Regions from separate parts of the Ensifer sp. LBL genome, predicted to be linked through region 1. Evidence: riboswitches for the same ligand, from Rfam matches in the RefSeq annotation. Region 1 holds a riboswitch; each other region holds the start of a gene.
What was found. A riboswitch is a leader RNA that binds a small molecule or an ion and turns the genes downstream of it on or off. The one in region 1 is predicted to bind cobalamin.

Region 1 (7,010 bases):
GCCGCCGGTTTCGCCGGCGGCCTCTTCGCTGATTTCAGATGGCGCAATTCCGGACGGAAAACCGCTGCGCACTTTTCCTGGGATTGGCTCGCTTGACTGGCGCAATTCCGGACGGAAAACCGCTGCGCACTTTTCCTGGGATTGGCTCGCTTGACTGGCGCAATTCCGGACGGAAAACCGCTACGCACTTTTCCTGGAATTGCTTTAGTGCGCCAGGATGTTGACGATATTGCCGAATGGGTCGCGCATGTAGAAACGGCGGACGCCCCAGGGCTCGTTGGTGATGTTGTAGACGATTTCGACGCCGGCGGCCCTGGCGCGTTGATAGGCCCGGTCGACGTCGTCGACCTCGATCGAAAGCACCGGCACCGGCGTATCGTTGCCGCCCTCGCTGGCGATGCTGACCTGCGGCATCGCGGCCTTGCCCTCGGCGGCAAAGGTCAGGATCCAGCCATGGTCCATCACCACGTCCAGTTCCAAAAGGTCGCCGTAGAAGGCGCGCGCCACCTGCGGGTCCGGGGCGTAGACGTTTGAGACGATACGCTTGACGGTCATGGATTTCCTCCTCCGGTGAGCCGCAACGCGGCCACATCGGCGCTCAATGGTTGGCTCCTGGCGCCGCATCCTATATTGCCCGCCGATGGCAGCCGTTTGAAGCGGAAGTTGCAGCGCGTCAGGACCCCTTCCCGTCCGCCCCGGCAAGAGCCACCCGCACCAGCGTCGCCGCCGCCTTGCCCGCCATCTCCATGTAGCTCGCGTCCCGGTGCAGCAGTACCACCGCGAAACTGCCGTCGAGCAGCAACAGGATCTGTTTGGCAAGCACGGCGGGCTCCACCGCACCCGCTTCGGCGAACGTCTCTGCCATCCACGCCTCGAACTTCTTCTTGTGGGCAGCACCGATGCGGATCGCCGGGTGGCCCGGCATGTTGGCGAGCTCGGCCGAGGTGCGCAGGAAACCGCAGCCTTTCCACTTCGGGTGGCGCGCCGTCCGCGCCAGGTTGACGAAGATCGCCTCGACCTTGTCGGCAACATCCCCGTCGCCCGCGTCGAACCACTTGCGGAAGAGTTTCAGATTGGGCTGGTCGCGACCTTCGAGATAAGCGGCGATCAGCTCGTCCTTGCTGTCGAAATGATAGTAGAGCGTGCGTTTGGTCACGCCCGCCGCTTCGGCCACCGCATCGACGCTGACGGCGCGGATGCCCTCGGCGTAAAACAGCTTCTCCGCCGCTGCGACGAACACGTCCCGGGTCGACTTCTCTGCTTTCGTCATCTCTCAAGTATACCGACTAGTGAATATACATCCCATCTTCCCTCACCTAGCTTCTCCCCGTCAACACCTGCCGGAGAGCAACCATGTCGAACACCGTGCCGCTGCAGATTTCCGAGGACATCGCCCTCCTCACTCTCAACCGTCCGCAGAAACTGAACGCGCTGAACTACGAGCTGATCGACCGGCTCATGGGCCTTCTCGACCAGATCGAGGTGAACCATGCCGTCAGCGCGGTGATCATCACCGGCGCCGGCCAGCGGGCCTTTTCCGCCGGCGGTGATATTCATGAGTTCTCGGACAGCGTCGCCAAGGGCGTGAACCCGGCCGTGCGCGATTTCGTCCGTCGCGGTCAGGGCCTGACGGCGCGGCTCGAGGCCTTCCCGAAACCGATCATCGCCGCCGTCAACGGGCTTGCCTATGGCGGCGGCTGCGAGATCACCGAGGCCGTGCATCTGGCTATTGCCAGCGACCGGGCGCGCTTTGCCAAGCCGGAGATCAAGCTCGGCATGCCGCCGACCTTCGGCGGCACCCAGCGGCTGCCGCGGCTTGCCGGCCGCAAACGCGCGCTGGAATTGCTTTTGACCGGCGAGGATTTCCCGGCCGATCGCGCGCTGGAGCTGGGGCTCGTCAACCGCGTCGTCCCGCATGACGAACTGATCGCGTCCGCCCGTGACCTGGCAAAGCGCATCATGGCGCACTCACCCCTCGCCGTCCGCTCGATCATCACTGCCGTCACCCGCGGCCTCAACATGTCGATCGCCGAGGGATTGCAGGTCGAGAGCGAGCAGTTTGCCCAGATGGTGCCGACCGACGACCTTGCCGATGCGCTTGCCGCCTGGAAGGGACGGCGCATCCACGACGACCCGCCGCGGCCCGGTCTTTTTTCGCGATATTTTTAAATTCAACCGAACGGTTGACAATTAGGTACATCGAGACGATATTCAACAATATGGTTGAATATCAGAACGCACATCTCGATGCCGTGTTTCACGCGCTTTCGGACCCGACGCGGCGCGCCATGCTCCAGGACCTCTCGCAGGGCGAAAGACTGGTGGGAGAGCTTGCGGCGCCGTTCTCGATCTCGCTGGCCGCGGCATCGAAGCACATCAAGGTGCTGGAAGGAGCAGGTCTGGTGCGCCGCGAAGTGAAAGGTCGCACGCATGTGTGCCGGCTCGATGCCGCGCCGATGCATGCAGGCATGGAGTGGATGCGCCACTACGAAGCCTTCTGGCGCGCCCGCATCGACGTACTCGAGGCGCTGCTTCTCGCCGAAGACGCCACCAACCAACCTGATCCGGAGGATAAGCCATGACTTCGTCTGCCACAGCCTTTGCCGGCGCCGATTACGGCCGTGTCGTCGCACCGGACGCGGTGCGCATCGAGCGCCTGCTTCCCGGCCCGATCGAGCGGGTCTGGTCCTATCTGACGGAGGAGAGCAAGCGCCGCCTCTGGATGGCGTCCGGAACGATCGGGTCGAAGGAAGGGGCCGAGGTCGAGCACGTCTTCCGCCACTCGGAACTGACAGCGGAAGACGACCGGCCACCGCAGAAATATGCCGAGCACGCCGGCGAGGTGCGCAATTACGGTCACGTGCTCGCCTGGGAGCCGCCTCGGCTGCTGGCCTACACCTGGAACGAAGAGACCGGCACGCCCTCGGAGGTCCGTTTCGAACTCAGCCCCCGCGGCGACAAGGTGCTGCTCGTCGTCACCCACAAGCGCATCGCCGACCGCGCCATCATGACCAGCTTCTCCGCCGGCTGGCACGTGCATCTCGACATTCTGCGCGCGCTGCTGGAAGGCGAAAAGCCGGCGGCCTTCTGGAGCAAGTTTGCCGATCTTGAAGCGCAATACGACGCGCGTATTCCCAAGCCCTGACGGCGGGATGGGTTCAGAGGTCAGGACGCGCGCAGGCGCCGGCAAGGATCCACTTGCCGGCGCTTTTCGTCAGGCACGGGCGAAACCGAGAATGAAGAACGCCAGCGCGCCGATCGACGCGAAGCTGCGCACGTGGTTCCACCAGACCCAGTCGGTCAGATAGCGCTCACGCCAGAGATCGGTCGCCGCCTGGCCGGGCGCTGCGGCGGCGAGCGCATCGTTCATCGGCACGTTGAAGACGATGGTCACCAGCAGCACGCCGACGACATAGGCGACACCGCCGGCGGCAAGCCACCACCGGCCCTCGCCGCCCGAGAGGAAGGCGACGACGATGAGCGCCAGGGCGAGCAGCGCCGTGCCCATGAAGGCGCTGAGGAAGATCGGGTTCTGGATCACGACATTGATCGCATTCATCGCAGCGATCCCCTGCTCCGGCGGCAGCCGCGACAGGGCCTGCATGATGCAGACCGAGAAGATGAAGAACAGTCCGGCCATCAGGCCGGAGCCGATCGCGGCGGCAAACGCCAGAGCGGGGATCAGGGGGATCATGCGGCAAGACTCCATACACCGGTTGCTGCGGTTTCCCGAGCGTAGGCTGCAAAGTCACGCGGACGCCGCCCAAGCACATGCTCGACATCGGACGTCAGGTTTGAATTGCGCCCGTCGAGCACCGAGGTGAAGAGATAGCGGATGAGTTCGACATAGTCATCAGGCACACCGTCGGCCTGCAAATGTGCCGCGAAGTCGGCAATCGGGATCGCCTGATAGGAGATCGGACGGTTGGCAGCCGCGGCGATTTCGGCCACGGCGTCGGCAAAGGTCATCAGCCGCGGGCCGGTCAGCGAATAGACCTTGCCGATATGGCGGTCGTCGAGAAGCGCTTCGACAGCGACGTCGGCAATATCGTCGCAGCTGACGAACGGCTCGGTCACCGTGTCCACGGGCAGGAAGACGGAACCGCTCAAGACACCCTCGGCGAGGAAGCCTTCGTCGAAGTTTTCGAAGAACCAGCTGCCCCGGATGACCGTCCAGTCGGCGCCGGAGGCCTGCAGCGCGCGCTCTGCCGCTTCCGCCTCGTCCTCGCCACGCCCCGACAGCAGCACCAGCCGCTTGACGCCGGCGCTGACGGCAAGGCTCGAGAACTTGGCGATCACCTCGACGGAGCCCGGCACCGCCAGATCCGGCTGGAAGCAGACATAGATGCGATCGACGTTTTCAAGGACCGGCGCCCAGGTCGTCTCTTCCGTCCAGTCGAAGGAAGGCGACGCCGAACGGGCACCGATGCGCACCGCGACGCCCCGCTCCCGAAGGCGCTCGGCCACCCGCCGCCCCGTCTTGCCGGTACCGCCCAAAACCAATGTGATTTTCTGAGACATCGTTTCCTCCTGAGGTTCCACCAACAAACATGAGTATCTCTCACATTTGCAAATGTGATAAATCCTCGTATTTTAGGAGTCAAGTCAAAATGTGAGCATTACTCATGATTTCAGATGCAAGCCCCGCCACGCTTCCCGCCGACGACGAGCCTGCGCTGCGCCGGACACCGAGCCAGAAGCGCAGTCGCGAGCGCGTCGAGCAGATCCTTGCCTGCGCGACGGCGCTCATCCAGGAAAAGGGCAGCGACGCCATGCGCATGAGCGAAGTCGCTGAAAAGGCTGGGATTTCGATCGGCTCGCTATACCAGTACTTCCCCGACAAGGCGGCAATCGTGCGCACGCTCGCCGAGCGCTACAATGCGGTCTGCAACGAGTGCATCGCGGCCGAACTGGCCAAGGTGACCTCGATCGCCGAGTTGCGCGACGCCTTCTCGCTTTTGTTTGACATCTATTACGAGATGTTCCTCGCCGAGCCGGTCATGCGCGACATCTGGTCGGCGATGCAGGCCGACAAGGCGCTGCGCGAAATCGACCTTGCGCAAAGCCGCGCCGGCGGAAAGCTGCTGGCCGATGTCTGGGCCCGGCTTGTGCCGGCGACGCCGCGCGAGGAAATCGACAGCGCCGCCTTCCTGATCATGCATCTCGGCGACTGCACCATGCGGCTTGCGGTCTCGGTCGATCGGGCCGAGGGCGACCAGATCGTCGAGGCCTACAAGCGCATGACCATCAAGGATTTTGTCGCGGATGGACCGCGCGGCGGCGCAGGCTCAATTGACAACTCCATGACAGAATCCTAATCATCTGGGATCGATTGGTTCCCGGGACGCGAACGCGTTTCGGGAGTAAACGGGAACGTGACGGATGGACCCACTCTGGGCATTCAAATCACGGCCGACCCCGCGACTGTAGAGCGACGTCGATCTGCCATTCCGGAGCGATCCGGAAGAAGCCACTGGAAAGGCCGCGAGAGGGCGGCCGAACTGGGAAGGCGAGGCAGACCGAGGGCATCGAGCCCAACGCCGTGAGCCAGGAAACCTGCCACTCGATGCGGGCATAGGGCCCAACCGGGAATTTCCCGATGCCATCACGGAGGTTGTCATGGCTACGTCTACCATTTCGAGCACCCCGCTCTCCCTCAGCGATCGTCTGACCGCTGGCGTCATCGCGCTCTTCATCGGCGCATTCCTCGTCTTCGGCGCCGGCCTTGCCAACTCGGCCGTGCTGCACGACACGGCGCACGACACCCGCCACTCCTACGGCTTCCCCTGCCACTGACCGATGCCTCGGAACGTCAACAACGTTCCGCATCGAACAATCTGCGGACCTGAACACATCCGGCCCGAGCCGGATGTCGGCTTGTGTGCATCCCGGTTTTTCCGGCGTGCGAACGCCATCCGCAGCACAGGCAAAATGGGAAGGCTCAAGGACCACGCCGCAGCGCGTGGCTTTTGTCGTTATCGAGGGATTTCAAGATGATTGTCAGAACGCTTCTGGCCGCGATCGTGGCTGGATTGATTGCCGGTGTCTTCATGACCGGCGCCCAGGAATTGCGCGTCACGCCGCTGATCCTGCATGCAGAGGAATTCGAAGGCGAGGCTCCGGCCCCCACCGAACAGCCCGCCGCCCAGCCGGGTGCGGCACAGCCTGCCGCGGAAAACCACGACCAGCATTCGTCGCTCAAGGCCGTGTCGCCGCTTAGCGCCTTGCTCGACGCATTGTCGCCGATCACACCCGCCTATGCCCATGAGGGCGAGCACGAGGAAGGCGGCATCATGTTCGGCATGAGCCGCTTCTCCGGCACGCTGATCGCGAACCTCGTCACCGGTTCCGGCTTCGGCCTGCTGCTCGCCGGCGTCAGCCTGGTGATCGGCTATCCGATCACGCTCAGGAACGGCGCGCTCTGGGGCGCCTGCGGCTGGCTTGCCGTGCACATGCTGCCGGCGATCGGCCTGCCGCCGGAACTGCCTGGCTTTCCGGCCGCCGAACTGGGTGACCGCCAGACCTGGTGGCTGGCAACGGTCGCGCTTTCGGCCGTCGGCCTTTATCTCGTCGTCCTGCGCGAGGAGATCGTCTCCAAGGTCGCGGGCCTCGTGCTGATCGCAGCGCCCCATGTCTACGGTGCGCCGCAGCCGCTCGACATCACCAGCAACGTTCCGGCCGTGCTCGGCGCAGAGTTTGCGGTGGCCGCACTCGCCACTACGCTCGCCTTCTGGATCGTGCTCGGCGTCGTCTCCGGCTTCATCAACGAGCGCTTCGTCAAGGCATAGTGGTCGCCGATCACGGATCGTCAGCAAGGCGACGGCGGGGTTCAGGCCCCGCCGTTTTGCATGAGATGCGCCGCCAGCCGCGCACGGCGATCTTCCGGCTCCAGCAGGACGCAGGTGTCGCAGAAGCTTCCGCCCTCCGTCTTGAAATAGAGACAGCAGCCGCAGCGGATCCGATACTGGCGTGAAATGTGTTCACCACTTGCCGGATCGACAGCCGCAATC
Region 2 (7,010 bases), on a different contig from region 1:
ACTGTCATCAACGGCGCATAGAAGCCAAGACAGACAGTGCCGCACGTTGTCGAAGACGCGGCGGTCACTGTAGCACTTTGAATGGCTGCATGTTCTGCCCTTCCATTGCCAGCCATGGATCGGAACAGACGGCCCACCCTGGACAAGGCGTTCAGATGAACCTGATTTCCCCCGAAATACCCGGCATCGTCTGGGCCTATCGTTTCGTGCCGGGCGAAAGCCGCTGCCAGCGGATCGCCACCGACGCCTCGATCGACAGCCTGCTTGGGGGCGACGGATGGGTGTGGGTTCATCTGGCGCTCTCGGACGCGCGAACGCCCGCGCTCATCGAGAGGATCGGCAACCTGCCGCCGCTCGCGGTCGCCACGCTGACGAGCCACGACACACAGGCCGCCATCACCGTTTCGGACGATATCGTGCACGGCACGCTCGTCGACTTCGAGCGCACCTTCGACGCGGTGACGAAGACGATCGGCTGGCTGCATTTCGCCGTGAGCGACCGCATCATCATCACCACGCGCCTGCATCCTTTGCGCAGCATCGATCGGGTCAAGGCGGCTGTCGAGAAGAGCACGAAATGTGCACGCCCGATCGACCTCTTCGAGATGATCGTCGTCGAATTCCAGCGCACGCTGATTTCGCTGGTTCTGGAGTTGACCGAGGACCTGAACGTCATCGAGGACCATGTCTATGGCGAGGCCGGGCATCGCCAGCAGCCGGGGCTTGCGCCGCTGCGCAGGACCGTGGTGCGGCTGCATCGGCACCTGCGCACGATCCTCGCCTTGCTGCGGCGTGCGGGCGCATCGGATGAGGACGAGGTGCCGCCGGGCTTCATCGACGCAGCGGAGCGGCTTTCCGACCGGCTGGAAGCGGTCGACCGCGACGTCTTTGCGCTGCAAGAGCGGGCACGGCTGCTGCATGAAGAGATCGACAGCAAGATCTCCTCGGAGACCAACCGGCATCTTTACATCCTGTCGCTGATGACCGCCTTCCTCTTGCCGCCGACGCTCGTCACCGGCTTCTTCGGCATGAACACCGGGGCACTGCCCTTCGCCGACGGCACTGGCACGCTTTACGCAGCGCTGTTCATCGCGCTCTCCATGGCCTTTGCCTGGTGGATTCTCCGGCGGATCGGCATTCTCTGAGACGCCGCTCGGAACCCTCACCAAGCGTTCGGTGTTGAAGAGAGCAACCAGAACGACACCGTGGAGATTGGAAGCATGGCGCTCAAGCGAATGGACAACATAGGCATCGTCGTCGAAGACCTCGAAGAGACGATCGATTTCTTTCGTGAACTTGGCCTTGAGCTCGAAGGACGGGCGAAGATCGAAGGAGAATGGGCCGGGCGTGTTACCGGGCTCGGCGATCAGCATGTCGAAATTGCCATGATGCGCACGCCGGATGGCCATAGCAGGCTTGAGCTTTCCCGCTTCCTCGCGCCGCCGGTCGTCGCCGATCACCGCACGGCTCCGGTCAATGCGCTTGGCTACCTTCGCGTCATGTTCGCCGTCGACGACGTCGAAGAGACGCTTGAGCGGCTTCGCAAACGCGGTGCGCAACTGGTCGGCGAAGTGGTCCAGTACAGGGACACTTACAGGCTCTGCTACATACGTGGACCCGAAGGCCTGCTCATCGGCCTTGCCCAAGAACTTTAGCCACTGCCGGACAAGTTCTCGCCAGGCACAGCGCCGATCATCGGCCAGGCCCATCGCTCGCGGCTATGGCGGCCTCATGTGATCCCAGGCGAAAAAGGGCCAGGAGCGGAAGCGCCCGGCCCTGCCTCCCCTTTAGCTGTAGGGCGAATAGCACTGGCGGCGCGGGCCGCCATAGGGCTGATAGGTATTGTCGTAGGCCCGGTATGAGCGGTAGCGGTCGTAGCACCACTGCACATGGCGGCTGCCATAAACGGGGGCAGGACGCGTGTAGCGCGGCGGCTGGGCAATCGCTCCGCCGATGATGACGCCGGTGCCGAAGGCTGCCATCGGATACCACCAGCCATTGTAGTAGCGATAGCCAGGACGGCGGTAGTTATAACCGCGGTAGCCGTTGTAGTAATAATAGCCGCCGCGACGCTCCATGCCCGGTCTGCGATACTGGACATTGACCACATCGTTCTGTCGCTCGACGCGCGGCGGGGTCGGCGTGAAGGCCTGCGACGGGGCAGCCGACGTCACCAGCACGGCCGCCGCAACGACCACGGAAAACCACCGGCCCATCCCGGACTTCAGCACGTTCTTCATCAAATCCCTCCATCACCGAAAGCATGTTGCGCGCCCCCGGCTTCGGGATGCCGCGACATTTCAACCTTTTCCATGATTTCACCCCGACCGAGGCCGATCCGGGGATGTCCCTCAGCCGGGAAATCCGAAATCGACCGATAACGCATAAGTCACCGGTTTTGTTCCATCTTCCGCGTCCTTTGGGATCAGCCCGCGCGGCCGACACCCGTTGCCGTGGCGCGCCTTGCCGCATCATCGACCACCTGCCGCGACCATGAAAGCAATTGCTTATATACAGCTGCAGGTCGGTATACATTCGCGCGCCGCTCCCGCACAGTCCGCGCGGGGGCTGGGATTTACGATGCGTTAACGATACTGTCGGCAATCTCAGAGAATGGCAAAGCGGTGTATCTCCACGACAGGGATGATTCTGCGCCTCGCGACCTTCATCGGTCTGGCTTTCGCGGCGGCGATCGCACGCGCCGGTGAACTGGAGCCCTGGAAGACCAAATCGAACGCCATCATCGTCGACGCCTATGAGATGAACAGCATCGACTGGGAAACGATGCTTGGCGACAAGCGCATTTCCGGCTTCATCGCCAAGGCCTCCGACGGCCTGCCCGAAAGCTTCTCCTGCACCGGCGACCACAACGGCGACACCTTCAACCACTGCAAGACCATGTGGCGCAAATACGCCGTCAGCCGCGAGCTCTACCAGACCCGCCGGATGATTGCCCGCTCGCACGGACTGCTCTGGGGCGCCTATCATCTCGCCCGTCCGGGCAACCCCGTCGACCAGGCAAACCATTTCCTCGACTACGCCGAGCCGCGCGACGACGAACTGATGGTGCTCGATCTCGAAGGCATCGACCCGGACAAGTACATGTCGCTCGAGGACGCCGCCATCTTCGCCGGGCACATCAAGACCCGGACCGGGCGCTACCCGATCCTCTACACCAACCACATCACCGCCAAATACATCGCCGCGCACCGGGCCGAGCACCGGCTGCTGTCGCGTCTGCCGCTCTGGTACGCCCGCTACAAGCCGGATATCCGCCAGGTTTTCCCGATGGGCAACTGGGACAGTTACGCGCTGTGGCAGTTCTCCTCGGGCATCAACTGCGGAAAGCGCCGCTGCCCCTACCGCGTGCCGGGAACGCTTGACGACATCGACGTCAATGTGGCGGCGATGTCGCCGCCGGCGCTGAAAGCGATCTGGGCACAAGGCGCCTTGCTGCCGGAAAAGCCGCTGCCGCTGATGCTCGTCGCCCAAGCCGAGCGGGGAACGGGCATGCAGGCGGTCGCACGGGCGACTGCGATCTTTAGCGAGCCGCTGCTCGTCAGCCGCGCCGACGCTGCGAGCGGCGTCGGCAGCGGCGTCGACATGATGGTGACCGGCTCGATCGATTTCGCCCGCCAAGAGCGCGCCCTGCAGGTGGCGATTGCCGGCAATGAAGCTGCCCAGGGCGCATGCCCGAAAACGACGACCGGCACCGACGCCCCGGCAAGCGTTTCGGCCAATCCGATCCCCTGCAACGCGCCCTAAGCCTGTCGCGTGAAAAAGGATCTCGCGCCAGGCTTTAAGCTCTCATCTTTTATGCACGTCGCTGCTGAAAGACCGCGGCGCACTTCTCGCGACATGCATTGACGCCCTCAAGCTTCGATCTGGACGTCGCCAAGTGGTCGCGAGCAGCAGGCGAGGATGTAGCCCTCGTCGATCTCGTCGTCGAGAATGCCGCCATTGTGGTTCATCTCGACCTCGCCCGCGACCTTCATCACCCGGCAGGTGCCGCAGATGCCGCCTTCGCAGGCAGCGCCGATGCGCACCCCATTGGCGCGCGCCGCCTGCAGGATCGTCTGGCCGGGCTTGGCCTCGACCTCCTTGCCGCTCATGGTGAAGGCGATCTTGGCGGCCTGGACCTCGCTGTCGTCGCCACCGCCGGCGCGCACGGCAATCTCTTCCGCGGCGGGTGCCGCCGCCGGCTGGAAGCTCTCCTCGTGATAGCGGCCCATGTCGAAACCGGCCGATTTCAGCACCTCCCGCACGCCGCGCATGAAGGGCTCTGGGCCGCAACAGAACACAGTACGCTCCATGAAATCCGGAGCGAGTAATGGCAGCTTGGCGCCATCGATGCGGCCGCGAAGCCCGTGCCAGCCGTGACGGGCCTCATGCCCCTCGACGATGAAGCCGAGGTTCAGCCCGGACATCTGCGTCGCCAGAACCTCCAGCTCCGAGCGGAACAGCAGATCCTCCGGACGACGCGCGCAGGAGATGAAGGTCACATCCGTCTCCGGCACGCAGTCCGCCATCCAGCGCGTCATCGACATCATCGGCGTGACGCCAGAACCCGCCGAGATGAACAGGTACTTGTCGCCGGGATGGCGCACGAAGCTGAAATCGCCGAGCGGACCGAAGGCCCGGAGCTTCATGCCCGGCTTCAGATGGTCGAACATCCAGCGGGTGCCGATGCTGTCGGCCTGCGCCTTCACCGTGACCGCGATTGAAAGCGGCCGCGACGGCGTCGACGACAGCGTGTAGGTGCGCATGACCGGCTCGTCGGCGACCGGCAGTTCGAGCGTTACGAACTGCCCGGGCAGATAGCGGAACCAGGCGGGCTTTTCCGCCCGGAAGGTGAAGGTCATGACATCGGCGGTCTCGACCACCGCCGATGTGCATTCGAGCATCTGCTGCCGGTCGATCCAGACATGCAGCGCGTCGAAATGGTGAAACGAGGAGGCCATCTGCATGTCAGGCGACCCTTGAAAGCGGAGCCGCGTCGCCGGCAAGGCGCTGCTCCATGAACTTGCAGTACCACTCGACGAACTGCATCACGCCGCCTTCGTGCTCGGGCGAATAGGGACCGGGCTCATAGGCCGGCGAGCGGATGCCGAAGGCATTCTCCTCGACGATCTGGCGATCCTGATCGTTGGTCTCGGTCCAGACATGCGTCAGTTCTTCGAGATTGTAATCGATGCCTTCGACCGCATCCTTGTTGACCAGCCACTTCGTCGTCACCTGGGTAAGTTCAGGCCCGAGCGGCAGTACGCGGAAGGTGATGGCGTGGTCGGCAAGCACATGGTTCCAGGTGGTCGGGTAATGGAACATCAGAAGCGTGCCGATCTGGCTCTGGGAAACATCGGCCGACAAAGCCCGCCTGACGGCGCGCGCGCCCGACATGGTGTAGCTTTCGGCATTGTCGACAAGCGGCATGCGGGCGGCGCGGAACTGGCCGGTCGGCGACATCCTGAATTCGCTCGGCAAGCCTTCGGCCTCGCATTTCGCCCAATGTTCGGCGATCACGGGATCATCCTTGGCGCCCTGCACCCCGGTCGCGGTCGGGGCTTCCGGATAGGTGCGGCAGAGTTCTGGATGATTGGCGGCGCAATGGTAGCACTCGCGGTTGTTCTCCCAGACGAGCTTCCAGTTGCCCTTTTCGATGATCGTGCTTTCGAAGGCGACCTTGGTTTCGCCGAGGCGGTGCGGCGCGAGATAGGGCGTGACCAGTTCGCGAAATGCCGCGAAGTCCGCAGGGTTCTCCGAAAGATTGATGAAGATGTAGCCGCCGACCGTTTCGCAGTGGATCGGTTTCAGGCTGTGGGCGGCCTTGTCGAAATCCTCGCCCATCTGTCGGGCGAACAGCAGCGAACCGTCGAGCTCGTAGGTCCATTGGTGATAGGGACAGACGAGTTTTGCCGACGAGCCCTTCTGTTGCGTGCAGACGCGGGAGCCGCGGTGGCGGCAGGAATTGTGCAAGGCGCGGATCGTGCCCTGGCGGTCACGGGTGATGACGACGGGAAAGTCGCCGACCTGGACGGTGAAGTAATTGCCGGCCCGCGGGATCTCGCAGTCATGGCCGATGAACAGCCAATCCTTGTACCAGATGTTTTCCAGATCCTGCCGATAGTAGTCGGGATCGATGTAGAAGGCCCGATCGAGGCTGTAGCCGTCGCGTCGACCCTTCAGCTTTCGCAGCATATCGTTTCTGGTGTCCATGTCCTGTCCTCATGCGCCATGTTTCGGAGAGGCAGGACAGGAACCCGCACGGGCGCACGCCCATGCGTCTAAGGCTCCGATCCGGCTGCCCGCCGCAACCTGTTACGGTTATGTCCGTCAAGGCTGGTTTCCGGGCTCAGGAGCCGTCCTTTCGGACCAGCCCGGCGCCTTCCCGGACGAACCGTCCAGTGGCCTTTGCCGAGGCTTTCGCTCCACCACCGTTGCGGGGGCAGCGCCGGGATTTGACCGGCTTCCCAATTCTCCGACTTCTCTTCGAAGACGGCACCTTGAGTAAGGATATGTAATCGCGGAAACCGCCCTGGCAGCTGCCGGATAGCGACATCCAATTCCAGAATGACGACACGGGAAAAACCGCCATCACCGGTGCCTGTCATAGATTTTTTACACTATAAACATATAGATAGCCCACGTCTTGGGCATTTGCCGCCTTTTGCGGCGCGGGCGGCGCAGACGCGGGAAAGCTTCGCCCGTTTGCGACATCCCGTCAGATAGGGAACGCTCATGATGCAGCCAGGAGGCAATCATTCATTAACCATGAGCCGCTAGCCTAGCCGGCGGACGAGAGAGGTCCTGCAGGCAGGCAGATGGCGCGCTGACGATCATGGCAAAGTTGAGATACTACGACGCGGCAGCCGAGGCGCCGCCGACAATCCCGCCGAAGACGGCGGTTCATACCGAATTCCTGCGCACGGGCCGGATCAATCGCAGGCAATGGGTGCCGAGCGAACGGCGCTACCTGAGCTATGAGGAAGTTGCGGACAGGACGGGCAAGAAGC
Region 3 (7,010 bases), on a different contig from region 1:
CGTTTCCATCCTTTAGGCGGATGAGATAGGCGCTTTCCCGCGGGCTTTCGGCAAGGCCGGCTGCATGGAGCAATTCCGGCGAAATCGCGACATTCGGGACGAATTCCCTGGCGAGATTGGCGGGTCCGCCGAAATGGGGCCGCAGCGCATCGACAAAAGCCTCCGTCGCCCGTCCATTCACTTCAAGGATCTCTCCGCCCAGAAGGTGCGATTGGTCGCCTGTCGCTGCGATCACGAACAGGCCTTCGGCAAACCAGCCGAGCCGGATCGGAACCGCATTGAAACTGTGGCCACCGACGAGGCCGACGACGCTGGTGTGCCCATTGTCTGCGATGGCGACCGCCTTTGCTGCCGCCATCGCCAGGCCGGCGCGGTCGAGATCGTCGGCCCGTTGTTCGATCGCATCAAGGGAGCCCGTAAACGCTGCCTGGGCGGCTGGCGAGAAGCTTCGGTCAACCTCGATCAGGCGCCGCAGATGGGCAAGGTCCTGCCTGTTGCGTTCCAGTTGCGAGGCTGCGGCCGGAAAGTCGCTCCGGGGATAGGTCTTCAGCGTTGGGTAGAGAATGACGGCAAGCGGCGCGACCACCAGGAGAAGCAGGGCGGCCAACATGATCGATGCAATCCGAACGCGTCGCCGCCAAAACCTCTTGCCGCTCGGTGCCGGACCGTCCTTGCGGTTTTGCGTCGCGTTTCCCATCGATTGCCGCCCCCATCGGCGCGCCTCTTAGAAGCGCGATCCATCCCCACGTTCGGCGCTCCGTGCCGGGCCGGTGGCATCCCTTCACCATTGCCGCGATCCCTGTTCGGGTTCGCGGCAATGACGCAGGTCTGGCGATCGGCCAGACAAGACGTAGGAGCGGTGGCTCGACAATTCCATGTTCGCCGCCGCGGAAAATCAGAAGGCCGGTTCGGTCCCGTATTCGTCGTGCCGCCGGTTCCAGACATAGGGTTCTGTCTGCGGCCATCCCGCAGGAGAGGCTTCCCATGTTTCCTGTCGACCGTAGGGCGTCAGATCCAGATAGGTCCACATGCTGCCGAGATACTCCACGCCACGCGCACCGTTGAAATAGGTGCGGTAGATATGATCGCCGTCCCTGAGGAAGACGCTGACGCCATGGCGCTCGCTGGTCCTTGTCGGGTCATCCGGATCGGCGACCGTGGCTCCCATGTCGTGGTTGAAGTCGCTCGCCATGGAAGAGTACCAGACCGGGTGCTGCCACTGCATCCGGGCCTGGTATTTCTGCAGCGTCTCCAGCGGCGCGCGCGAAATCAGCACGATGGACGTATCGCGTGCGTTGAGATGCGCCGGATGGGTCATCGCGTCCACGACCCAGGAGCAGCCGTCGCAGCCCGCCTTCCATCCGGGCGCGAACATGAAGTGATAGACGATCAGTTGCCGCCGTCCGTCGAAGAGGTCGGCGAGGCTTACCGTGCCTTCGGGCCCCTCGAACGAATAGTCCTTGTCGATCCTGACCATCGGCAAGCGCCGGCGCTCGGCACTCACTTCATCGCGTGCGCGGGTGAGTGCCTTCTCCCTGGCAATCTGTTTTTCGAGTGCGGCTTGCCACTCGTCCATTGAAGCGATTTTAGGCAGCATTCTCAATCATCTCCCTTTGGGGCGGTTTGCTTGGAGGTGTCGGCGCAAGGCTGAACTCCGACCGACGGAGTCCAGCCATCAGGCTCGGTTGGAGTGCTCGCGAAAGCTCGCAAACCCGTCTCATCGGCGCCGTCTCCGTTGCGTCCGCTTTCAATATGTTGTAAAAACATAACGTGTCAAGCAAGCAGGACGAAGATCTGGTTTTCAAGGCATTGGCTCACCCGCGCAGGCGGGCGATGCTTGATCGTCTCAAGGGCGAGGCGCAGACCACGGGCATGCTCTGCGCGGCCTTTTCAGACATGGATCGCTGCACCGTGATGCAGCATCTGAACGTGCTGGAGGACGCCGACTTGATCATCGTCAGGCGGGCAGGACGCGAGCGCTGGAACTATCTCAATGCGCTGCCGATCAAGCACATTCACGACCGCTGGATCAGCGACTATGCCGCCCATGCCGTGGCCATTCTCGACAGGCTGAAGACTGGCCTCGAAGGGTAAGTCTGAAGATGGTGTGAATTACGGATCACTTAAACAGTATTCATTTGCGTATAGTTTTCGACAATCGGCAATGTTCTCCCTATTTGCGGGGAGTGATATTTAGTGAAATTACGAGACGCGAAAGAATTTCTACCTTTCTTGGCAAGTGGTTTCGAAAGCGCCGCTTTCATGCTTGCGCTCCACTCGTTCGTTGAGTAGTGAATTCTCGTCGGTTTCCGAAAGGAAATAACAGGGAATTCGCCGCGGCTCGCCGCGAAACGAAACTGCCCCCGCAACTGTAGGCGGCCAGTCCTCTCTCGAAAATGCCACTGGACGATGGTCCGGGAAGGCCGAGAGGGAGCCAAGACCCGTCAGTCAGGAGACCTACCGACACCTGTAACTGAACAAGCCGGGCGGGGTGTCCGGGGAGGTTGTCGATGTCGTTGGTCGCGCCACAAGTGCCGGCTGTCGATGTTCTCTTGAACATCGGTTCGATCATTGCGTCCTGGCTCGTCCCCTCCGATCCGCGCGATCAAAAGATCGGAGACAATGTGCCATGACCGCTTCGCGTTTCCTGCTTGCCGCCTCTGGCTTCGCCTTCTTCGCCACCGCCGCTGCTGCCGAACCCACCGCCTATCCGCTGACCCTGGACAATTGCGGCGAGGCGATCACCTTCGACAAGGCGCCGGCGACTTCGGCGACCGTCGGGCAGGCGGCAACCGAGGTTCTCTACTCGCTCGGCCTCGGCGACAAGGTTACGGGCACGTCGGTCTGGTTCAATGACGTGCTGCCGGAATTTGCCGAGGTCAATGCCAAGGTTCCGCGCCTGGCGGACAACGACCCGAGCTTTGAAAGCGTCGTCGCCAAGAAACCGGGGCTCGTCGCCGTGCAGTTCGTCTGGCACGTCGGCCCCGAAGGGATCGTTGCGACCCGAACCCAGTTCCACGAAGTGGGAATTCCGACCTATGTCCTTCCGGCCGACTGCGTCGCCAAGGACAACTCGGTGGGTGTGGACGGCACGCGCAGCGCGCTCTTCTCGACTGCCAGCATCCATCAGGGCGTGCGTGAACTCGCGCAGATCTTCGATGTTCAGGACAAAGGCGAGGCATTCGTCGCGGAACTCGCCAAGCGTGAGGCCAACGCCATCGAGCAGGCCAAGGCGCTCAATTTGAAGGATGTGTCCGCGGCCTTCTGGTTCTCCAGCGCGGAGATGGACATCGATCCCTATGTGGCCGGCCGGAAGGGAGCGCCTGCCTACATGATGGACAAGCTCGGCATCCGCAACGTGGTCGGCTCCGACGAGGAATGGCCGGTCGTCGGTTGGGAAACGATCGCCAAGGCCAACCCCACCATGATCGTCATCGCCAAGATGGATCGCCGGCGCTTTCCGGCCGACGACTACCTGAAGAAGATCGAGTTCCTGAAGACCGATCCGGTTGCCAGCCAGATGGACGCGGTGAAGAACAACCGCATCGTCGTCATGGATGCGCACGCGATGGACGCCACGATCAGAACGGTCGCCGGCATCGAAGTTCTCTCCGCTGCGCTTAAGGATTTCGGGTTGGCGAAGTGAAGACCGGCCTCTCGCGGCGCGCCCCTGCTTCCCGGCTTGGCCGGGCAGCCACGGGGACATTGGCTCTGTTTGCCGCCGTTCTTTCCGGAACCTGCATCGGCGAAACGCCGATACCCGTCTTGACGGTTCTCCAGACCTTGGCGAACAAGATTTTCGGCGCGACCTATGGGCTCGATCCCATCGATGTCGGGATCATCTGGAACTACCGCCTGCCGCGGGCGATCGTTGCCGCCTGCTGTGGGGCGGGCCTCGCGGTTTCGGGCATGGTGCTCCAGTCCCTCCTGCGCAACGCCCTGGCGGATCCCTATCTTCTCGGCATCTCCGCCGGCGCCTCGACCGGCGCAGTGGCCGTCACTGTCGCAGGCCTCGGCGCCGGCGCGGTCTCCATGTCGCTCGGCGCCTTTGTCGGTGCCGTGACAGCTTTCCTGATGGTGGCGATCCTCGCTCGTGCCGCCGGTGGCGGGGTCACCCTGCGCGGAACAGGGCAGATCGTGCTTGCCGGCATCGCCGGATCGCAACTCTTCAACGCGCTGACCTCTTTCATCATCACCAAGTCGGCCAATGCGGAGCAGGCGCGGGGCATCATGTTTTGGCTGCTCGGCAACCTCAGCGGTGCGCGGTGGCCGGACGTCTGGCTGGCCGTGCCCGTGGCCCTTGTCGGGCTCGGCGCCTGCATCTGGTATGCCCGTGCGCTCGACGCCTTTTCCTTCGGGGCGGAATCCGCCGCCTCGCTCGGCGTGCCCGTGCGGGTCGTCCAGGTGGTGCTGATCGGCCTTACCGCGCTGGTGACGGCCGTGATGGTCAGCATTGTCGGCTCCATCGGCTTCGTCGGGCTCGTGATACCGCATGCGGCCCGTTTCCTGGTTGGTGTGCGTCATGGCCGGCTCGGCCCGGCAACCGCCCTCATGGGGGCGGTCTTTCTGATCGCGGCGGATATCCTGTCGCGGACGATCGTTCCTGGCCAGGTGCTGCCGATCGGCGTGATCACCGCCCTGGTTGGGGCACCGGCCTTTGCCCTGATCCTTATCCGCGGGAGGCGCCGATCATGATCCTGGAAGCACGCGATCTCGGCTGGTCCGTCCGCGGCAAGGCGATCGTTTCCCATGTAGATCTCGCCGTGCGGCAGGGAGAGACACTCGGCCTTGTCGGCCCCAACGGCTCCGGCAAATCGACCTTGATGCGGCTGCTGGCCGGCATCGTCCGGTCGACGTCGGGCGAGGTGCGGATCAACGGGCAGATGCTGCACGCCATGCCACGCCGCCAGGCTGCCCAGTTGATCGCCTTCCTCGAGCAGCAAGCCGAGACGACGGAAGCGATCTCGGTTCGCGATGCGGTCGAACTTGGCCGCACGCCCTGGCTCACGCCGCTGCAGCCCTGGTCGGCCGAAGACGACCGGATTGTCAGGCAAGCGCTCGACGATACCGATATGGCGGGCTTCGAAAACCGTTCGTGGGCAACACTTTCCGGCGGGGAACGCCAGCGGGTTCACCTGGCGCGGGCCTTGGCGCAACAGCCGCAGGTCCTGTTGCTCGACGAGCCGACAAATCACCTGGATATCCAGCACCAGCTTTCGATCCTGAAGCTGGTGGCTGACCTGCCGATAACCTCCGTGGTCGCCTTGCACGATCTCAACCAGGCCTTTGGCTGCGACCGCGTCGGCATGATGTCCGCCGGCCGGCTGGTGGCGCTGGGGCCGCCGCGTGAAGTCCTGACCGTCGAACGGATCGCCGCCGTCTTCGGTGTTCGTGCGAGCATCGTCGTCGACCCCGAGGACGGAACCTCCATCTTCCGCTTTCATTCAGCCTAGCAAGGATTTACATGCGCGCGCTTCTCCTCGGATTGTCCCTGTTTCTCACCGCTTTCCAGTTCGCCCAAGCCGAAATGCACGAGGTGAAGATGCTCAACCGTAACGTTTCGGGACCGATGGTCTATGAGCCGGACTTCCTCCAGATCGCCCCCGGCGACACGGTGAAATTCATCGCTGCCACCAGCGGCCACAACGCGGCGACGGTCGACGGCATGGTTCCCGAAGGTACCGCTGGTTTCAAGGGCGGGATCAACGAGGAGATCGAGGTCACGCTCGACGCGGAGGGGTTCTACGGGATCAAGTGCTCGCCCCATTTTGCGATGGGAATGGTGATGGTGATCCGTGTCGGCGACGCGAAGGTCGACACAGGCTTTGCGGCGGCCAAGGTTCCGGCGCGGGCGCGCAAGCGGTTTGACGAAATCCTTGCCAGAAACGGTTTCGGAAAGTGACGAACGACACCGAAGAAGGGGCAGGGCGCGCGAATTTTCATCTGAAGGAAGCGATCCGCAGCTACTGGTCGGAGCGCGCGAGGACCTTCGATCTCGCTTTCGGCCACGGCATCCTGTCTGAAGCCGAGTTTTCCGCCTGGCAGGAACCGATCCGCGCCACCCTTGGCGTGAAGCCGCTGCGCGTGCTTGAACTTGCCTGCGGCACGGGCGAGGTCACAAGGCTCATCCACGATCTCGGTCACGAGGTTACGGCGCTGGACTTCTCCGAAGCGATGCTTTCCGTCGCCAGGGCGAAACACGCCGGGAAACCGCGGCTGCGTTTCATCCTTGCCGATGCCGAAAACACCATGGAGCCGGACGCGGCCTATGACGCGATCGTTTGTCGCCACCTCGTCTGGACGCTTACCGAGCCCGAGGCGACCTTCCGCGAGTGGCACCGGTTGCTGCGACCGGGTGGGAAGCTGGTGATCTATGACGGGGACTGGGCGAAGCCTTCTCCAATCGGGCGTCTCGCCGAACGCCTGGTGGCCTTGATCGACAGGTTTTCCGGGCCCGATCCCTATTACGACGGGTCGTTGAGCCAACGCCATGCCGAGATCATGCGTGCCCTGCCTTTCGGTCGCGGACTGCGGTTCGAGCAGCTTTCCGGTCTGTTGGAGGAGGCGGGCTTCAAAGGGATCGAGAAAATGTCCCATGCGCCGGTCGCCCGTGCCCAGCGCAAGTCGGCCAACCTGCGAAACTGCCTCCGCACCTTCGTCTACAGGCGCTTCATCCTGACCGCACATTCGTCGGCTGCGCGCCAGACCCCAGTGCCCTGAACCGCGAGGCGCCGGTTCAATCGGTGACGCCGCACCAACCCGGCAGGAAGCTGGCGGACTTGCCGTGGGCAAGATCGAGCGCGTCGTGCACGGCCTTATCGATGTCATTGGCGATGCGTTTTGCATCGATGCGCGAGCGCAGGAAGTTTGCCCACATGAACTCGCTGTAGGGCGTTGCGTCCTTGGCGTAACCGCCGGCGCGGCGGAGCGCGCCGGCAAGCGACCGGTAGGGATCGTCGACGAGGCCGGCGATCGTGCGCGGCAGGTCCTGGTGCGATCGCCGCAGGCCC
Region 4 (7,010 bases), on a different contig from region 1:
AGATCAGGAACAGGGTGGATTTGAGGTCACCGGAAACCTGGATGCCCAACTGCCCGATGAGAACGCCGGCCAGAAGCGTGGCGGTGACATTGCCGAGGTTGAACCCCGCGACCTTGATCGGACCGATGAGGAAACCGATGCCAAGCGCGAGGAAGACGGCGACGGGTGGATAGGTCCGAAGCGTGTCGACGAAAAAATCGATGGGATTCACTGCTGCTATTCCCTTCAGAAAGTTGAGTTGCCATCACTTCATTTCGGGATCTGCGCGGCTAAGTTGAGCTTGTTTTCGGATCTTGTCGATGCCCAATCTTAATCCCGGCAATTGTCGCTTCGGTCGTCGAAATTCTCAACCGGCATAGGGTTACGTGAGCGTAACGTATGTTACATTTCAGCGGTTTTACTTGGGGTGCGCGCCTGGCGGGCGCCGCGATGCGTCCGCCGCATGCGATCGAAACACGGATGCGCGCGGCCGGGTCGCGCCGGCACTTCAACTCTGGTGTTGTAATTCGTAATGTTATCTCGCAACGTGAGGCATGAGGCGTTTTCTCCTGGCTATGCTTGAACATACGGCTGGAGGCGCAAGGAACGGTGGGCCTTACTGCTTGCGATAGGGGCGACAGAACTTCGAAGGGTCGAGATGGAAAGCGGTATCGTCTCCGCAAGCGCGGCCGGTTCGTAAGATGACGAGGAGGGGGAGCAATGATGGATGAGGTTATCCGTAGGCTGGGGGCGCTTGGCATTCAGCTTCCAACGCCGCCGAAGCCGCTCGGCGCCTATCGCGCGGTGATCGAGGCGGGCGAGATGCTTCATGTCTCGATGCAGGGGCCGCTGCTCGACGGGCGCTTCGTGCATACGGGGCTGCTCGGGCGCGACGTGACGATCGACGAGGGGCGCAAGGCGGCCGAGTTGGCGGTGCTCAATGCGCTGGCGCAGATCCACGAACATCTCGGCCGTTTCGAGCGCATTCGCCAGATCGTCCGGTTGGAGGGGCATGTCGCCTGCACCGAGGATTTCCTCGACCACCCGAAGGTGCTCGACGGCGCCTCCGAGTTTCTGGCTGCCGCCTTTGGCGAAAGGGCCGGCCATATCCGCTCCGTCTGCGGCGTGCGCAACCTGCCGGGCAACGCCGCGGTGGCGGTGACGCTGACGGCCGAGCTCTTTCCGCCGGAGTTCTGAGGCGTCACGGCCGTCTGTCGGCCTTACGGCGGATTTCGGCTGTTGAGCGTCGGATCGTGTCCGACGCTCAATTTTCGGCTTGCGCGACGTAATGTTATTTAATAACAAACTGCGCATGACGATACGCCGCATGTTGATAGATCCTTCCCGCCTGTGCCGTGCGGTTGTCTCCCCCGTCGAAACATGCGAGGAAGGCGGTGATGGTGCTGCGTCCGCGACAATGCGGAGGCGGCTGAAAAGGGAACACGGAACGGACGACCCTGATGGGGCCGAGACCGTGGCTGCCCCCGCAACTGTGAGCGGAAAGCGCATTCACACCATGTCACTGGCGATCAGCCGGGAAGACGTGGATGCGCCACGACCCGCGAGCCAGGAGACCTGCCATCGAACCGATCAACCACAACGGACGGGGTGTTCCGATGGAAAAGAACTGGCTTTCGCACGACGGCTATCCGTCCTTCTGCCGTTTCGCCATCTCTTGCCGTCAGTCCGGCGGAGGGCAGGAATGGCTGAGCCGAATTTCCGACAGCACAAGATAACGGTCTGCACCGATTGCCGCTTCACCGGTGGCCCCTGCGCGCCCGGCGCCGAGCTGATCAAGCGGCTGAGCGGCAGCATCGCTGCACTCGGCGCACCGCTCGATCGTGACTTCTCGATTGCCGGCACGGTGTGCATGGCGGCCTGCACGCGGCCCTGCACCATCGCCTTCCAGGCGACGGGAAAGGCGACCTATCTCTTCGGCGACGTCTCGCCGGACGAAGACATCGACGATCTCGTACGCTTTGCCACAACCTATGCCGAGCGTGGCGATGGCATGACGCGGGCGGCCGAGCGGCCACGCGGGTTGAAAGGCAAGACGCTTGCCCGCATCCCCGCAGCGATGCTCGTTTCCGAAGACCTCGGCGGGCACTTCCAATGACGGCGCAGGGAGGGATCAACCCATGAGCTGCACGGCAACGGGAGCGGCACTCAAGGTCGAGGGCCTTCACTGGGGGCCGCGCGCCGGGCTGACGCTGGTCAAGGACATCGGCTTTTCGATCGCGGCGGGCAGCCGGCTTGCGATCCTCGGGCCGAACGGTGCCGGCAAGACCTCGCTTCTGCGCTGCCTCTACCGGGCGGTGCAGCCGAATGCCGGCCGTGTTTCGGTCGATGGCATCGATCTCTGGTCGATCTCGGCGCGCGAGGCAGCAAGGACGATCGCCGTCGTCCTGCAGGAAATGCCCGGCGACTTTCCCTTCAGCGTGCGCGACGTCGTGATGATGGGGCGCATTCCGCGGCGGGAAGGCTTGAGCGGCTGGAGCGATTTCGACCGCGATCGGGTGCAGCATGCACTCGCGCATCTCGATCTCGCGCATCTGGCCGGTCGCCAGTTCGCCACACTTTCGGGCGGTGAGAAGCAGCGTGTGCTGATTGCCCGCGCTCTGGCGCAGGAGCCGCGCATCATCATTCTCGACGAGCCGACCAACCATCTCGACATCCGTCACCAGCTCGAAATCCTCGAGTTGCTGCAGACGTTGAAGCTGACGATCGTCTCGACGCTGCACGACATCAATCTCGCCGCCGAGTTTGCGACCGACGTCGCGATCCTGACTGCCGGGCGGCTGACGGCCTTCGGCACGCCCGAAGAGGTGCTCAGCCCCGGCGAACTTTCGGCCGCCTTCGGCGTCACTGCCACCGTTCACAATGCTTCCGCCGGCGGCGCCCGCTTTTCCTTTTCACTTCCTCGACAGGGATCTATTTCATGAAGATCAATATTGCCCCATTTTCCCTTCTTTTCGTGCTGGCCGCCGCCACGCCGGCGCTCGCCTATCCGGTCACGGTCAAGAGCTGCAACCGCGAGGTGACGTTCGACGCCGCGCCGCAACGCGCGATCGCCAACGACGTCAACCTGGTGGAGATGATGCTGGCGCTGAGGCTCCAGGATCGCATGGTCGGCTATACCGGCGTTTCCGGCTGGAAGACGCTGGACGAGAAGCTGCGCGAAGGCGTCAAGGAACTGCCGGAGCTTTCGGAGAAGTATCCGACCAAGGAAGTGCTGCTCAACGCCGACGCCGACTTCTTCTTTGCCGGCTGGAACTACGGCATGAAGGTCGGCGGCGAGGTCACGCCCGAAACCTTGGCGCCCTTCAAGATCGGCGTCTACGAGCTGACCGAATCCTGCATCCACGTGATGGCCAAGGCAAAGCCAACGATGGACGACATGTTCGTCGATCTTCTCAATCTCGGCCGCATTTTCGGCGTCGAGGATCGCGCCGAGACGCTGGTTGACGGCTACCGCCGCCAGCTTGCCGAGATCACCAAGGCGAATGCCGGCAAGGAAAAGCCGACACGGGTCTTCGTCTATGATTCCGGCGAGGAAAAGCCCTTCACGTCCGGCCGCTTCGGCATTCCGACGGCGATGATCGAGGCTGCCGGCGGCGCCAACATCATGGATGATGTCGACAAGAGCTGGGTGGAGATCTCCTGGGAGCCGGTGATCGAGCGCAATCCGGAAGTGGTCGTCATCGTCAACTACGGCGAGGTGAAGGCCGAGGACAAGATCGCCTTCATGAAGACCAATCCGGCATTCAAGAATGTCGATGCCGTCAGGAACGATCGCTTCGTCGTGCTCGACTATGTCGAGGCAACGCCGGGCCCGCGCAACATCGACGCCATCGCCCGTCTCGCCAAGACCTTTCACGGCGAAGGCCTGTAACCGATGCTGGCTGAGGATACGTCGGCTGACACCGTTGCGGTTTCGCGTGCCGCGTCTCAACGGGTGGCCCGCAGCGGTTTCGGCCTTGCCGCGGGCCTGCTGCTGCTTCTCCTGACGGTGACGGCCGCCGTATCGCTCGGCTCGGCGCAGATCCCGGTTGCAACCGTCTGGTCGATCATCGCGAGCAAGATTTCGCCCGGTAGCGTCGAGGTCTTCTGGTCGGCGGGCCGCGAGAGCATCGTCTGGGACGTGCGCCTGCCGCGGGTGATGCTGGCGGGCCTCGTCGGGGCTGGGCTGGGGCTGACCGGCGCCGTGCTGCAGGCGGTCACGCGCAATCCGCTCGCCGATCCGCATCTGCTCGGCGTTTCCTCCGGTGGCGCGCTCGGCGCGATCGTGGCGCTGCTGCACACCGGCATGATCCTCGGCCTTGCCACGGTGCCGCTCTTTGCCTTTGCCGGCGCGCTGCTCGCAACCGTGCTGGTCGCTTACGTCTCCCGCGTGCTCGGCAGCAGCGCCGACCGCCTGGTGCTCGCCGGCGTCGCGGTCGCCTTCGTCTTAACGTCCGTCGGCAACCTCATGATTTTTCTCGGGGATCCGAGGGCGACCCACACGGTCATCTTCTGGATGCTCGGCGGCCTCGGCCTGGCGCAATGGTCGCAGCTCGTCTATCCCGGCGGGGTGCTTTTCGTCTCGCTCGCCTGGCTGATGATCCGGGCGCGCGAGATCAATGCGCTCGCCATGGGCGACGAAACGGCGATGACGCTCGGCATTCCCGTGCGCCGCTTCCGGCTGACGCTGTTCGTCGTCACCGCACTTCTGACCGGGGTGATGGTCGCCTTTTCCGGCGCGATCGGTTTCGTCGGGCTGATGGTGCCGCATTTCGTGCGGCTCCTGGCCGGCAGCGACAACGTCAGGGTCATTCCGCTTTCGGCCTTCTTCGGGGCGCTGACGCTCATCCTTGCGGATCTGACGGCCCGCGTCATCATGGCGCCGGAGGACATGCCGATCGGCGTCGTCACCGGTCTCGTCGGCGGCATCGCCTTCATTGCCATCCTGAAGCGACGCGCGTAAGGCGGGTAGGAACAAGTTATGGACAAGGGCCGGTTCCGGCCTATGTGTTAGCGGGGGCCGGGCGATCGGCGATTGGGCCGCAAGAGGAGCATATGGCGAACGAAGCTGACATTTGCACGCCGCAGGACGTTCTGGACTTCTGGTTTGGCGAACTCACCTATGACGACTGGTTCGGGACGAGCCACGAGCTCGACCAGGCCTGCATCCGCCGCTTCCAGGCGTCGCACCTGGCGCTGGCCCGGGGCGTCGACGAGACCTGGCGGGCGAGCCCGGAGAACCGGTTGGCGGCGATCGTGCTTTTGGACCAGATGCCGCGCAACATGTTTCGCGGCACGCCGCTCGCCTTTGCCACCGATTGCCTGGCGCTGCACGAGGCGAAGCTCGCCGTCGGCACCGGCGCTGACATGGCGATCAAGCCGGAATGGCGCGCTTTCGTCTATCTGCCCTTCGAGCACTCGGAAAACCTTACCGACCAGACCATGTCGGTGAAGCTCTTTACCGAGCTCGGCGATGCCGATTATCTCGACTATGCCATCCGGCACCGCGAGGTGATCGAGCAGTTCGGCCGCTTCCCGCATCGCAACGCCTTTCTGGCGCGCGGCTCGACGGAGGCCGAACTTGCCTATCTGGCGCAGCCCGGCGCCGGCTTTTAACGGGAAAGCGGGCGCCGGCGACGATTTATCGCCGTTCTTTGCATCTTTCCGCCGTCTTTCGTATTCACATCGAAACGTGAAGACGGCCGGAGCGATTCCGGGCCACGGTCTCAATCTGCAAGGATCATGAAATTGCGTTCTGTCGGAAAACTGCCCGCCATTCTCGTCTGCCTGCTGGCGCTTGCCGTGGGCGGCCCGGTCATGGCCCAGAAGGCGGCGCAACCGGCACAGGCAACCGCACAGACAAACGCGCAAGGGGGCCAGAAATCGGCGCAATCGCCGCAAACGTCTCAGACCGCCACCCAGCCCGCTGCCGGCAAGCCGGCGCAGGAGGGGCAGCCAGCCGAGAACGGCGCGACCCCCGGTACCGCCGAACCTGCAGCGACAGCCACCCAGCCGGCCGAAAATGCCCAGCCGGCGGCCGACGCCGTGCCGGCTGATGCGACGCCGCCGGCCCAGGCCCAGGCGGCGGAGCAGCTTGCCAAGGCCGGCGAGGAACTGAAGGGGCTGACCGACCGCGTCGAGAAGGCCAAGGACGACGACATCGTTCTTGCCGACCTCAAGGTTCAGGTCGACGCGCTTGCCAAGCAGATCATCGGCGTTTCGGTTTCGACCCGCCCGCGCCTCGACGAAATCAAGGCGCGGCTCACCGAACTCGGCGATCCGCCGGCCGAGGGGCAGCCGCCGGAAGCCGACATCGTGACCGCCGAACGCAAGCGGCTGATGGCCGAGCGCGGTGCGATCAACGCGTTGACCGGAGAGGCCGAAGGCCTGTCGGTGCAGGCGACGAAGCTGTCCAACGCCATTACTGCGACCCGTCGCGCACTGTTTTCCAATACGCTTTTGAAGAACACCGAAGTGTCGACCGGAATGTTCGACGACGCGCTGGCCGCTACGGCGGACGAAACCCGGGTTCTGTCTCGCAGTGTCGGGAGCTGGCTGAGCTTTGCCTGGAACTATAAGCGCGTGCCGCTCCTGACGGCGCTGTTCCTGTCGCTGCTGGCGGCGCTGGTGTTTCTTTCCGGCAGCCGCAGGCTCTTTCGCCCGCTGATCGAGCATGACATCACCGACGAGGAGCCGAGCTACTTCCGCAGGCTCTCGGTCGCCTTCTGGTCGACGTTGATCCCGACGATCGCTTCGGCCGCCTTCGCCATCTCCAGCTTCCTGTTCCTGCGCGGCTTCAACGTGCTGCGCTCCGATATCGCGCCGATCATTGCCGTCACACTCGGTGTGGCCGTGGTCGTGTTCTTCGTCACCAGGCTCGCCCAGGCGGTGCTTTCGCCACGCGATTCGCGCTGGCGGCTGGTCCGGGTGTCCGATCGTGGCGCCCGGATGCTGATGATCGCGATCTTCGCCATGGCGCTGGTCAACGGTCTCGATTACCTCTTCGGCGGCGTCAGCGAGGCACTCGGTTC

Region 2: another riboswitch for cobalamin. It lies ahead of OKW20_RS02780 (aromatic ring-hydroxylating oxygenase subunit alpha); the one in region 1 lies ahead of OKW20_RS17720 (CbtB domain-containing protein).
Region 3: another riboswitch for cobalamin. It lies ahead of OKW20_RS22995 (ABC transporter substrate-binding protein); the one in region 1 lies ahead of OKW20_RS17720 (CbtB domain-containing protein).
Region 4: another riboswitch for cobalamin. It lies ahead of OKW20_RS12095 (DUF1636 family protein); the one in region 1 lies ahead of OKW20_RS17720 (CbtB domain-containing protein).

Annotation. Positions count from the first base shown of each region.
Region 1 is NZ_JBNDJY010000004.1:377,575-384,584, reverse strand. It holds gene OKW20_RS17760 (VOC family protein) at 205-555, opposite strand; gene OKW20_RS17755 (TetR/AcrR family transcriptional regulator) at 674-1,270, opposite strand; gene OKW20_RS17750 (crotonase/enoyl-CoA hydratase family protein) at 1,354-2,169, shown strand; gene OKW20_RS17745 (ArsR/SmtB family transcription factor) at 2,220-2,582, shown strand; gene OKW20_RS17740 (SRPBCC family protein) at 2,579-3,145, shown strand; gene OKW20_RS17735 (DUF1772 domain-containing protein) at 3,215-3,694, opposite strand; gene OKW20_RS17730 (NAD(P)H-binding protein) at 3,691-4,521, opposite strand; gene OKW20_RS17725 (TetR/AcrR family transcriptional regulator) at 4,626-5,318, shown strand; cobalamin riboswitch at 5,317-5,578, shown strand; gene OKW20_RS17720 (CbtB domain-containing protein) at 5,620-5,796, shown strand; gene OKW20_RS17715 (CbtA family protein) at 5,994-6,788, shown strand; gene OKW20_RS17710 (ferric iron reductase) at 6,830-7,010, opposite strand, start outside.
Region 2 is NZ_JBNDJY010000001.1:559,506-566,515, forward strand. It holds gene OKW20_RS02755 (transporter) at 156-1,145, shown strand; gene OKW20_RS02760 (VOC family protein) at 1,221-1,655, shown strand; gene OKW20_RS02765 (BA14K family protein) at 1,788-2,240, opposite strand; partial or broken gene OKW20_RS02770 (glycoside hydrolase family 25 protein) at 2,614-3,651, shown strand; gene OKW20_RS02775 (2Fe-2S iron-sulfur cluster-binding protein) at 3,873-4,967, opposite strand; gene OKW20_RS02780 (aromatic ring-hydroxylating oxygenase subunit alpha) at 4,969-6,213, opposite strand; cobalamin riboswitch at 6,318-6,518, opposite strand; gene OKW20_RS02785 (DUF6656 family protein) at 6,836-7,010, shown strand, end outside.
Region 3 is NZ_JBNDJY010000005.1:659,983-666,992, reverse strand. It holds gene OKW20_RS23010 (hypothetical protein) at 1-610, opposite strand, end outside; gene OKW20_RS23005 (DUF899 domain-containing protein) at 896-1,597, opposite strand; gene OKW20_RS23000 (ArsR/SmtB family transcription factor) at 1,771-2,094, shown strand; cobalamin riboswitch at 2,287-2,479, shown strand; gene OKW20_RS22995 (ABC transporter substrate-binding protein) at 2,630-3,646, shown strand; gene OKW20_RS22990 (FecCD family ABC transporter permease) at 3,643-4,695, shown strand; gene OKW20_RS22985 (ABC transporter ATP-binding protein) at 4,692-5,453, shown strand; gene OKW20_RS22980 (pseudoazurin) at 5,465-5,902, shown strand; gene OKW20_RS22975 (class I SAM-dependent methyltransferase) at 5,899-6,720, shown strand; gene OKW20_RS22970 (ParB-like protein) at 6,737-7,010, opposite strand, start outside.
Region 4 is NZ_JBNDJY010000003.1:86,086-93,095, forward strand. It holds gene aspT (aspartate-alanine antiporter) at 1-211, opposite strand, end outside; gene OKW20_RS12090 (RidA family protein) at 700-1,176, shown strand; cobalamin riboswitch at 1,361-1,576, shown strand; gene OKW20_RS12095 (DUF1636 family protein) at 1,682-2,095, shown strand; gene OKW20_RS12100 (ABC transporter ATP-binding protein) at 2,118-2,921, shown strand; gene OKW20_RS12105 (ABC transporter substrate-binding protein) at 2,918-3,871, shown strand; gene OKW20_RS12110 (FecCD family ABC transporter permease) at 3,875-4,942, shown strand; gene OKW20_RS12115 (DUF924 family protein) at 5,035-5,595, shown strand; gene OKW20_RS12120 (mechanosensitive ion channel domain-containing protein) at 5,797-7,010, shown strand, end outside.